Regions from separate parts of the Ensifer sp. ENS11 genome, predicted to be linked through region 1. Evidence: riboswitches for the same ligand, from Rfam matches in the RefSeq annotation. Region 1 holds a riboswitch; the other holds the start of a gene.
The links. A riboswitch is a leader RNA that binds a small molecule or an ion and turns the genes downstream of it on or off. The one in region 1 is predicted to bind S-adenosylmethionine.

Region 1 (5,559 bases):
AGCTGCTGGGCAAGGGCGTTCTCGCCTTCACCATCGATCAGGGTGCCCATACCCAGCGCTATCAGGGCATCGTTGCGCTCGATGGCGCCACGCTCGAGGAGATTGCCGGCGTCTACTTCCGCCAGTCGGAGCAGATCCCGACCAAGGTGCGCCTCGGCGTTGCCGAACTGCTCGACCGCGACGAGAACGGCAAGCCGCGCCATCGCTGGCGCGCCGGCGGCATGGTCGCGCAGTTCCTGCCGGATGCGCCGGAGCGCATGCGCCAACCGGATCTTTCGGGGGGTGACGGCGACGACAACGAGGATCTCTTCGACGAGGACGATCTCTGGGCGGAAGCCAAGGTCATGGTCGAGACGATCGATGCCGACGAACTGACCGACCCGATGGTCGGCACGGAACGTCTGCTCTATCGGCTGTTCCACGAGCGCGGCGTTCGCGTCTACGAGCCGCAGGCGGTCTATGATCGCTGCAGCTGTTCGCGCGAAAAGATCCGCTCGGTGCTCACCGGACTGCACGCCGACGATATCGAGAGCACCATCGAGGACGGCTTGATCAAGGTGACGTGCGAGTTCTGCTCGACCACCTATCGCTTCGAGGCAAGCGAGGTCCGCCAGCAGTAGGATGCCTCAATTCAGGGTTCGAACGAGCCCTGGTGAATCAAGCGAGAAGGCGGGGATTGCCACGTTGAAGTGTTCTCCGCCTTCCGATTCCATGCTGTAGTGGCCGAACATGACGCCGGACGGCGTATCGAGCGGGCATCCGGAGGAATATTCGTAGGTATCGCCGGGGTTCAGCAACGGTTGCTCTCCGATGACACCGGGCCCGCTGACTTCGTCCACCTGGCCGTTCTCGTCGGTAATATGCCAGTAGCGTGTCATCAGCCGAACCGACTCGGCCGAATGGTTGGCGATGACGATGCGGTAGCCCCAGACATAGCGGCTGTCATCCGGATCAGATTGCTCTTCCAGATAATAAGGCTCCACCGTAACTTCTATGTCGCGAGTGAGCGCGCGATACATGAGCAACACCTTGTTTCAAGTCTTTCAGGGTATTCTACAGCAAGATGGTTTCGTCAAGAATAACGGCAGGATTGCATGCGTCGGCGGCAAGTCTGCGGAAAGGCGAGGCCGATGCTTGATGGCGCGGTGAGAAAACATCTGGATCCGATACTGGATCGGCTCGGTGCAGCACTTGCCCGCGGGGGTGTCGGTGCCAATGCGGTCACGATCACCGGCCTCGCGCTCGGCCTCGTTGCCGCTGTCCTCATTGCCGGACAATACTACCTTGCCGCCGCCATTGTTATCGTCGTTAGCCGGCTTTGCGATGGACTTGATGGTGCGGTGGCACGCGCCACGCGCAAAACCGATTTCGGTGGTTTCCTCGACATCGTGCTCGACTTCGCCTTCTACGGTGCCATCCCGCTCGGCTTCATCGGCGCCGATCCGCAGGCCAACGGTCTTGTCGGCGGTCTGCTGCTCTTCTCGTTCTACGTCAACGGATCGAGTTTTCTCGCCTATGCCATTATGGCCGAAAAGCGAGCGATGACGACGGATGTGCGGGGGGCAAAATCGCTCTACTTCACCACCGGGCTTGCCGAGGCGACGGAGACGATCGCCGCCTTCCTGGCCTTCTGCCTGTTCCCGACGTGGTTTCCGCTGCTGGCGGCGCTGTTTGCGGTCGTCTGCCTCTACACCGCGCTATCGCGCATTGTGCTCGCGCGAACGCGTTTTCGCGACGTCGAGTAGCGGCCGCCGCCGATCTCGGGGCGGCCGTCTTGTTCGTGGGTATCAGGCCTTGACGGTCTTCAGCGCGCGGGCGAAGTCCTCGACGATGTCGTCGCTGTCCTCGATACCGGCGGAGAAACGAACGGTGCCGGCGGAAATGCCGAGCTCGTCGCGAGCTTCGTCCGTCAGGTTCTTGTGCGTCGTCGTCGCCGGATGGGTGATCAGGCTTTTGGAATCGCCAAGATTGTTGGAGATGCGGGCGATCTGCAGTGCGTTCTGCAGTGCGAAGGCCGCATCCTTGCCGCCCTTGAGTTCGAAGGCGACAAGGGTCGAACCGCCGGTCATCTGCTTGGCGATGATGTCGGCCTGCGGATGGTCCGCGCGGCCGGGGTAGATCACCTTGGCGATCTGCGGCTGCTCGGCGAGGAAGTCGGCGACGCGACGGGCGTTTTCGGTCTGCTGCTTGACGCGCAGCGGCAGCGTCTCGATGCCCTTCAGCAACGTCCAGGCGTTGAACGGCGACATCGCCGGGCCGGTGTGGCGGAAGTAGTCATGCAGATGCTCGTTGATCCAGTCCTTGTCGGACAGAACCACGCCACCGAGGCACCGGCCCTGGCCGTCGATATGCTTGGTGGCGGAATAGACGACGATATGCGCGCCGAGTTCCAGCGGCTTCTGGAACAGCGGCGTGGCGAAGACGTTGTCGACCACGACCTTGGCGCCGATCTGGTTGGCGAGCCGAGAAACGCCTGAAATGTCGATCACTTCCAGCGTCGGGTTGGTCGGGCTTTCCAGGAAGAAGACCTTGGTGTTCTTCTGGATCGCCTTTTCCCAGTTCGCGAGATCGCGTCCGTCGACCAGCGTGCATTCGATGCCGTATTTCGGGGCCAGCGTCTCGACCACCCAGCGGCAGGAGCCGAAGAGGGCGCGGGCGGCAACGATGTGGTCGCCGGCCTTCAGCTGGCATAAAATGGCGGCAGTGACGGCAGCCATGCCTGATGCCGTGGCGCGCGCGTCTTCGGCGCCTTCCAGCATGCACATGCGCTTTTCAAACATGTCGTTGGTAGGGCTGCCGTAACGGGCATAGATGAAGCCTTCGGTCTCGCCCTTGAAGCGTGCTTCCGCCGCCTCGGATGTCTCGTAGACGAAGCCCTGGGTGAGGAAGATCGCCTCGGACGTCTCGCCGTGCTGGGAGCGGGTCGTTCCGCCGTGGACGAGTTGGGTTGCCGGGCGCCAGTTTTTGCTCATGTGACGATCACCTTCAAAAACAAAAAAACCGGCCGCGTGAAGGGCCGGTTTGAAACCCGGCCTTTTTAGCTACTTGTTTAACGTGGCTGCAAGCCGACCGGCCAAATCACCACGGGATAAAGCTCCAATACTGCTTGGGTGCGCTTGCGTCAATTCCTGGAGTTTGGTTTTGTCTCGCAACTGAAAAGAGGATCGAAATGGGCCGCGAGACTGGGATTTTGGCCGACCGCGCGATCGCCGCGCTGTTTGCGACCGGACGCTTGAAAAGCGAAAAGGCGCTGGATACCGATCAGATCCAGCCGGCAAGCCTCGACCTGCGCCTCGGCGCCAAGGCATTTCGCGTGCGCGCGAGCTTCATGCCGGGGCCGGCGCATCTCGTTGCCGACAAGCTCGACCGGCTGAAACTGCATGTCGTCGATCTCTCCGACGGCGCCGTGCTGGAAACCGGCTGCGTTTATATCGTGCCGCTGATGGAAAGCCTCGATCTGCCGGAGACCATGTCGGCTTCGGCAAATCCGAAGAGCTCGACCGGTCGCCTCGACATCTTCACCCGCGTCATCACCGATCGCGCCCAGGAGTTCGACAAGATCCCGGCTGGATATCGCGGACCGCTTTACCTCGAAATCAGCCCGCGCACCTTCCCGATCGTCGTGCGGCGCGGTTCGCGCCTGTCGCAGATCCGCTTCCGCACCGGCCAGTCGCTGCTCTCCGAGCAGGAACTGCTGGCGCTGCATGAAAGCGATATGCTGGTTGCGAGCGACAAGCCCAATGTCAGCGGCGGCGGGATCGCGCTCTCGATCGATCTCAAGGGTACGGGCCCGGACGGACTGATCGGCTACCGCGGCAAGCATCACACCGCGGTCGTCGATGTCGACAAGAAGGCGCAGCATGCCGTGTTCGACTTCTGGGAGCCGCTCTATAGCCGTGGCCGCGACGAGCTGATCCTCGATCCCGACGAATTCTACATCCTCGTTTCGCGCGAAGCTGTGCATGTTCCGCCGCTCTACGCTGCCGAGATGACGCCGTTCGATCCATTGGTCGGTGAATTCCGCGTGCATTATGCCGGCTTCTTCGATCCGGGCTTCGGCCATGCCTCTGCCGGCGGCAGCGGCAGCCGAGCGGTGCTCGAAGTCCGCAGCCACGAGGTTCCCTTCATCCTCGAGCATGGCCAGATCGTCGGCCGGCTGGTCTATGAACATATGCTGGAACGCCCGGAGGGACTTTACGGCCTCGGTCTTGGCTCCAACTATCAGGCTCAGGGTCTCAAGCTCTCCAAGCATTTCCACGCGGAGTAACAGAAAAAGTGCCGTTGCGCGGCAACGCGGCGCAACGGTCCTTGACAGATGCATGCGGTTGAGGAAGTTTCCGAAGCGCTGCGGGTGTAGTTCAGTGGTAGAACGCCAGCTTCCCAAGCTTGATGTCGTCGGTTCGATCCCGATCACCCGCTCCACTTTTTTCTTCAATGTCAGCCCATCGCGCTTTGAGCCGGCACTCCTGCGTGCGACGGCCCGAACCGTCGGACGCCGAAGCCAGTAGCCAGCCCGGTTCCATCCGGCTAATCTTGTCATCACCCATGAATCATCTGCGGCCGCGCTGGCCGTGCGGTACCACCAAGAGACGCGCTGGCCATTGCCCATGAAAATCCACCGACTGCTGGCTCTGTGCGTGTATCTGATGGCCGGTTCGCTTGCCGCCCAGCCCAGGGATCTGCCCAATCTGTTCGATGCGCGCGAGCGCATTGCCAAGCCGGATCTGACCGGCCTTGCGCGCCTACGGTTCCTGACCACGGTGGATTTCCCGCCGTTCAACTTCATCGACCAATCGGGCAAGCTTTCGGGCTTCCATGTCGACCTGGTGCGCGAGATCTGCCGCGAACTCGATATCGAAGCCAAATGCCAGATCCAGGCGGTCACCTATGCCGAGCTGCTCCCGGCGCTGGAAGAGGGACAGGGCGAGGCGGTCGCCGCCGGCATCTCCGTCAGTCCGGAACTGCGTCAGCGCTTCGGCTTCTCCAGGCCGTTCATACGGCTTCCTGCGCGCTTCGCCGTCAACACCAAGGCAGCCGGCGCCGTCTCCGATCCGTCGGGCCTGAAGGGCAAGGCGGTGGGCGTCGTTTCCGGCACCACGCATGAGGTGATGTTCAGGGCCTTTTTCCCCAAGCTTGAAGCCAGGATCTTTCCCGATCGCGATGCCATGCTCGCCGCTCTGCAGAAGGGCGAGGTCGCAGCCGTCTTTTCCGACGGCATGCAGCTTTCCTTCTGGGTGTCCGGCAGCGCTGCCGCCGGATGCTGCGCGCTTGTCGACGGCGCCTATTTCTCGCAACGCTTTCTTGGCGAGGGCCTGACGATCATGAACCGCAAGGCCGAGCCGGCGCTGACGCAGGCGATCGATCACGCCTTGCTGGCGCTTTCGCGCAGTGGGCGGCTCGACGAGATCTACCTGCGCTATTTCCCGAACGGAATTTACTAGGAGCGTTTCAGCGGCTCCTCTGAGACAGAAACGCTCTGCAGTTTATGTCGCCAAACCGCCGCACACTTTGCGCGGACATGCTCCAAATCAACTGCGACGGAAGGGCAGGAGTAACGAC
Region 2 (5,559 bases), on a different contig from region 1:
AGGAAATTACTGGTCCGGACGGCGGCACGGTCAAGTTCGAGGTCGATGCCTTCAAGCGCCACTGCCTGCTGAACGGCCTCGACGACATCGGCCTGACGCTGGAGAAGGCAACGGCCATCGACAGCTTCGAAAAGTCGACCACCGCCTCGCGCCCCTGGGCGTGAGCGACGGGATGACGCGCAAGCTCATCTCTTCCGGTTCGCCCTTCGAGAAGACGGCAGGCTATTCGCGTGCCGTCGCCAAGGGCGACTGGTGTTTCGTCTCCGGCACCACCGGCTACGACTACGCCACCATGACCATGCCGGAAACGGTGGAAGAGCAGGCGCACAATTGCCTGAAGACGATCGAGGGCGCGCTGAAAGAGGCGGGCTTCTCGCTCTTAGACGTGGTGCGCAATCACTACTACGTCACCGATGCCAGTTTCGCCGACCGGGTTTTTCCGATCTTCGGCGAGATGTTCGGCGAAATCCGCCCTGCCGCCACCATGATCGTCTGCGATCTCATCCGCCCGGAAATGCTGATCGAGATCGAGGTTACCGCCTTCCGCGGCTGACGTCTGACGGGTCGCAGCCAGCGGCAGTGACACCTGCACCGCTTATGCGCTACTGCAGAAGCATGACGACGGCCCTCGCCCGCAGGACCGTTTTCCGCATCACTATGACCGGAAGAAGCCCATGCAATTCGAAGGCACCGCCGACTATATCGCCGACAAGGACCTGATGATCGCCGTCAACGCCGCGATCCGGCTGGAACGGCCACTGCTCGTCAAGGGCGAGCCCGGCACCGGCAAGACCGAGCTTGCGCGGCAGGTTGCAGCTGCTCTGGGACTCGACCTGATCGAATGGAACGTCAAGTCGACGACCAAGGCGCAGCAGGGACTTTACGAATATGACGCCGTCTCGCGCCTGCGCGACAGCCAGCTCGGCGACGAGCGCGTCAACGACGTCAAGAACTACATCCGCAAGGGCAAGCTTTGGCAGGCCTTCGAGGCCGGGAAGCGTGTGGTGCTCTTGATCGACGAAATCGACAAGGCCGACATCGAGTTTCCGAACGACCTGCTGCAGGAACTCGACCGGATGGAGTTCCACGTCTACGAGACCAACGAGACGATCCACGCCCGCCAGCGGCCGATCGTCGTCATCACCTCCAACAACGAGAAGGAACTGCCGGACGCTTTTCTGCGCCGCTGCTTCTTCCACTATATCCGCTTTCCCGACGCAGACACGCTCGCCCGCATCGTCGAGGTGCACTATCCCGGCATCCGCAAGACGCTGCTTTCGGCAGCCCTTGCCGCCTTCTACGATATCCGCCAGGTGCCGGGGCTGAAGAAGAAGCCCTCGACCTCCGAAGCGCTCGACTGGATCCGCCTGCTCGTCGCCGACGAGATCGACCCGGCCGACCTGCGCGCCGATCCAAAGACCATGCTGCCGAAGCTGCACGGCGCGCTTCTCAAGAATGAGCAGGACGTCCACCTTTTCGAGCGCCTGGCCTTCATGGCACGCCGCGACGGATGAGACCGGACGCCAACAAGGTCCTGATCTACGCCACCTGGCGAGGGCATCTGCTCGTCTTCGACGAGCCGGACTTTCCCGATGTAGATCTGCAGGTCCCGGGCGGCACGATAGAACCGGGAGAAAGCCCTGAAGCGGCGGCCTTCCGCGAATTTGTCGAGGAGACCGGGCTGACGCCGCCGCCGGCATTATTGCCATTTAAAACGCAGGACTATCACTTCACGCAGAACGGCCGGAAAATCTGCCATCGCCGGCACTATTTCCATGGGCCGTTAGCCGGCGAACAAAAGGAACCCTGGCTGCACCGCGAAATGACGCCGGAGAGCGGTGGCCCGCCGATCCGCTTTCGCTTCTTCTGGCTCAGTCAGAGCGAGGCCGGCAAGCGGCTGGGATATGGCATGCAGAACGGTCTGGACTTGCTGCACCTAGCAACAGATTGCCCCTCACCCTAACCCTCTCCCCGCAAGCGGGGCGGGGGAACGCGGCGACCGCAACCTCATCACCTGCTGTAAGCCTGAAAGGGAGCCGAACGGCCGCGGCAATGTCCCTTCTCCCCGCCTGCGGGGAGAAGGTGGCGGCAGCCGGATGAGGGGCCAACCCACACGAATCGTTTTTCATTGACCCCCGCGGCCTTGCCGCGCTATCAAACAATCCGTGGTGATTTGGCCGGCCGGCTTGCAGCCACGTTAAACAAATCGCTAAAGGGCCGAGGAAACGTGGATTTTCCGAGGACCGGTCGCGATCAATCGCCGCCGGTTTTTTTGTATTGATCGAGTGGAAGCCCCATGCCCATCAAGATACCCGATACGCTGCCCGCATTCGAGACCCTCGCGACCGAGGGCGTGCGGGTGATGACCGAGACCGTGGCGATCCGTCAGGATATCCGCCCGCTCCAGATCGGGCTGCTGAACCTCATGCCGAACAAGGTCAAGACCGAGATCCAGATGGCGCGCCTCATCGGCGCCTCGCCGCTGCAGGTCGAGCTGTCGCTGATCCGCATCGGCGCGCACCGCGCGAAGAACACCTCCGAGGAACACCTGCTTGCCTTCTACGAGACCTGGGAGGAGGTGAAGGCCCGCAAGTTCGACGGCTTCATCATCACCGGCGCCCCGGTCGAAACGCTGGAATACGAGGACGTCACCTATTGGGACGAACTCAAGCGCATCCTCGACTGGACGACGACCAACGTGCATTCGACGCTGAACGTCTGCTGGGGCGCGATGGCGGCGATCTATCATTTCCATGGCGTGCCGAAATATCCGCTGAAGGAGAAGGCTTTCGGCGTCTACCGCCACCAGAACCTGCAGCCCTCCTCCGTCTATCTCAACGGCTTTTCCGACGATTTCGCCGTGCCGGTGTCGCGCTGGACCGAAGTGCGCCGCGCCGACATCGATGCGGTGCCCGACCTTGAGATCCTGATGGAATCGAAGGAGATGGGTGTGTGCCTCGTGCACGAGAAGAAGGGCAAGCGCCTCTACATGTTCAATCACGTAGAGTATGATTCCACTTCGCTATCGGACGAATATTTCCGGGATGTGGATGCGGGCGTACCGATCAAGATGCCGCATGACTACTTCCCGCACAATGATTCAACCCTGCCGCCGCAGAACCGCTGGCGCAGCCATGCGCATCTTTTCTTCGGCAACTGGATCAACGAGATGTACCAGACGACGCCCTACGAAATGGACCTGATCGGCAGGAACGAAAGCTAGGGCCGGAGCCGCGGATGTTCATCCCCTTCTTCCTCGAATTGAAGGCCGCGAAGATCCCGGTGACGCTCCGGGAATTCCTGTCCTTGATCGAGGGCATGGAGGCGGGCATTGCCACCTTCGATATCGAGGCGTTCTATTTTCTCGCACGCACGGCATTGGTGAAGGATGAGCGCCATATCGACCGCTTCGACGGCGTATTCCGGCATTGTTTTTCCGGCCTTGAGGCCATCAATCCGCCAGACGAGTTCGCGCAGGGTGAAATCCCCGAAGAGTGGTTGCGCAAGCTTGCCGAAAAATATCTGACCGAGGAAGAGAAGCGCCTGGTCGAAAGCCTTGGCGGCTTCGAGACCCTGATGGAGACCTTGCGCCAGCGGCTCAGCGAACAGGAAGGGCGCCACCAGGGCGGCGCCAAATGGATCGGCACCGCCGGCACCTCACCCTTCGGCGCCTATGGCTACAATCCCGAAGGTGTGCGCATCGGCCAGGACGGCTCGCGGCACCGGCGCGCGGTCAAGGTGTGGGACCGGCGCGAATTCAGGGATTACGACGACACGGTCGAACTCGGCACGCGCAACATCAAGGTGGCGCTCAAACGGCTCAGGCGCTGGGTGCGCCAGGGTGCTGCCGACGAACTCGACCTCTCCGGCACGATCCGCGCCACCGCCGAGCACGGCTATCTCGATGTCGTCACCCGGCCGGAACGGCGCAATGCTATCAAGCTCTTGATGTTCTTCGACGTCGGCGGTTCGATGGACGACCATATCCGCATCGTTGAGGAGCTGTTTTCGGCGGCACGCGGCGAATTCCGCCACATGGAGCACTTCTACTTCCACAATTGCGTCTACGAAGGCCTGTGGAAGGACAATCGCCGCCGGCGCGCCGACATCACCCGCACGGCGGAGCTGCTGCGCACCTTCGGCAGCGACTACCGCGCGATCTTCGTCGGCGACGCATCGATGAGCCCCTATGAGATCAGCCACCCCGGCGGTTCGGTCGAGCATTGGAACGACGAGGCCGGCGGGCTCTGGCTCTCGCGTATCGCCGCCCATTTTCCCCGGTCTATCTGGCTCAATCCGGTTGCCGAGCAGCATTGGGGCTACACTCAGTCGATCGGCATGATCAGGAGCCTCGTAGGCGGACGGATGTTTCCCTTGACGCTTGCCGGACTGCAGGACGCGACGAAACAACTATCACGCTGAATCTACCGCAGAAAATCTCGATTTCCGGTTGCCGATCCACCTGAAATGACGCAGGTTGCTTGTCGTGAGGACTGCATGTTTCCGTAAATCGTAGAGCATCCCGCTTTCAAGTGGAATCACTGAAAGCGGATAAGATGCTCTAGAATCAAAGTGCTAGAGCGTCCTTTGTGTGTTCATCTGAACGCACGGCGCTCTAGCCGATTTAAGGATACAACATGCAGCAGTTCTAGAGTGTACAGCGACCTTTGCGCGTCTGCTAAGACGCGCGGCGCTGTGGGGGAGCCAGGCGATGGACAAGCATGCGGATACGGAAATCTTCGGACACCTGCCATCGGGTGAGCCGGTTCATCGTGTCGTGCTCTCCGGTGGTGGCCTTACTGCCTATATCCTCACCTGGGGCAGCGTGATCCAGGATCTGCGGCTGGATGGCCATGAGCCGCCGCTGGTGCTCGGGTTCACCGATCTCGAAAGCTATCTCGACCATTCCCCCTATTTTGGCGCGACGCCCGGCCGCTGCGCCAACCGTATTGGCGACGGTCGCTTCACGCTCGACGGCAAAACCTACCAGCTCGAATGCAATGAAAAAGGTGTGACCCACCTGCATGGCGGCAGCGACAACATCGGCAAGCGCAACTGGACGATCGTCAGCCACACACCGGACAGCGTCACGTTGGCGATCACCGACCCGGACGGCCGCGCCGGCTATCCCGGCAGCTGCCAGATCCGCTGCACCTACCAGCTCAAAGCCGGCGGCGTGCTCAGTGTCGTCTACGAGACGGAGACCGATCGGCCGACACTCGCCAATGTCTGCCAGCACAGCTATTTCAATCTCGATGGCGGCACGGACGCGCTTGGCCACGACATCATGATCGCCGCCGACCATTATCTGCCGACCAACGAGTTCCAGGTCCCGACGGGCGAAATCCGCCCGGTCGAAGGCACCGCCTTCGATCTCAGGGAAATGACCTCGCTCAAGCGCCAGACCGAGGGCGAACGCATCGCCTACGACCACAATTTCTGCCTTTCGCCGGAGCGCATGGCAAAACACTCAGTCGCCTTTGCCCGCAGCCTCAATTCCGGCGTGACGATGGAAGTGCTGACGACCGAGGCTGGCGTCCAGCTCTATACCGGCTTCAA

Region 2: it holds a riboswitch for S-adenosylmethionine, as region 1 does, so the genes downstream of both, metA (homoserine O-succinyltransferase) here and IB264_RS02245 (O-succinylhomoserine sulfhydrylase) in region 1, are expected to answer to the same signal.

The regions. Positions count from the first base shown of each region.
Region 1 covers NZ_JACVAN010000001.1:450,999-456,557, forward strand. Annotated here, with positions in the region: gene IB264_RS02230 (Hsp33 family molecular chaperone) at 1-620, shown strand, start outside; gene apaG (Co2+/Mg2+ efflux protein ApaG) at 627-1,019, opposite strand; gene IB264_RS02240 (CDP-alcohol phosphatidyltransferase family protein) at 1,131-1,745, shown strand; gene IB264_RS02245 (O-succinylhomoserine sulfhydrylase) at 1,788-2,972, opposite strand; SAM riboswitch at 3,017-3,095, opposite strand; gene IB264_RS02250 (2'-deoxycytidine 5'-triphosphate deaminase) at 3,170-4,267, shown strand; tRNA gene IB264_RS02255 (tRNA-Gly) at 4,348-4,422, shown strand; gene IB264_RS02260 (transporter substrate-binding domain-containing protein) at 4,608-5,441, shown strand; gene IB264_RS02265 (sterol desaturase family protein) at 5,529-5,559, opposite strand, start outside.
Region 2 covers NZ_JACVAN010000008.1:185,198-190,756, forward strand. Annotated here, with positions in the region: gene leuD (3-isopropylmalate dehydratase small subunit) at 1-164, shown strand, start outside; gene IB264_RS17650 (RidA family protein) at 173-553, shown strand; gene IB264_RS17655 (MoxR family ATPase) at 675-1,514, shown strand; gene IB264_RS17660 (NUDIX domain-containing protein) at 1,511-1,963, shown strand; SAM riboswitch at 2,156-2,233, shown strand; gene metA (homoserine O-succinyltransferase) at 2,297-3,223, shown strand; gene IB264_RS17670 (VWA domain-containing protein) at 3,238-4,422, shown strand; gene IB264_RS17675 (aldose epimerase family protein) at 4,712-5,559, shown strand, end outside.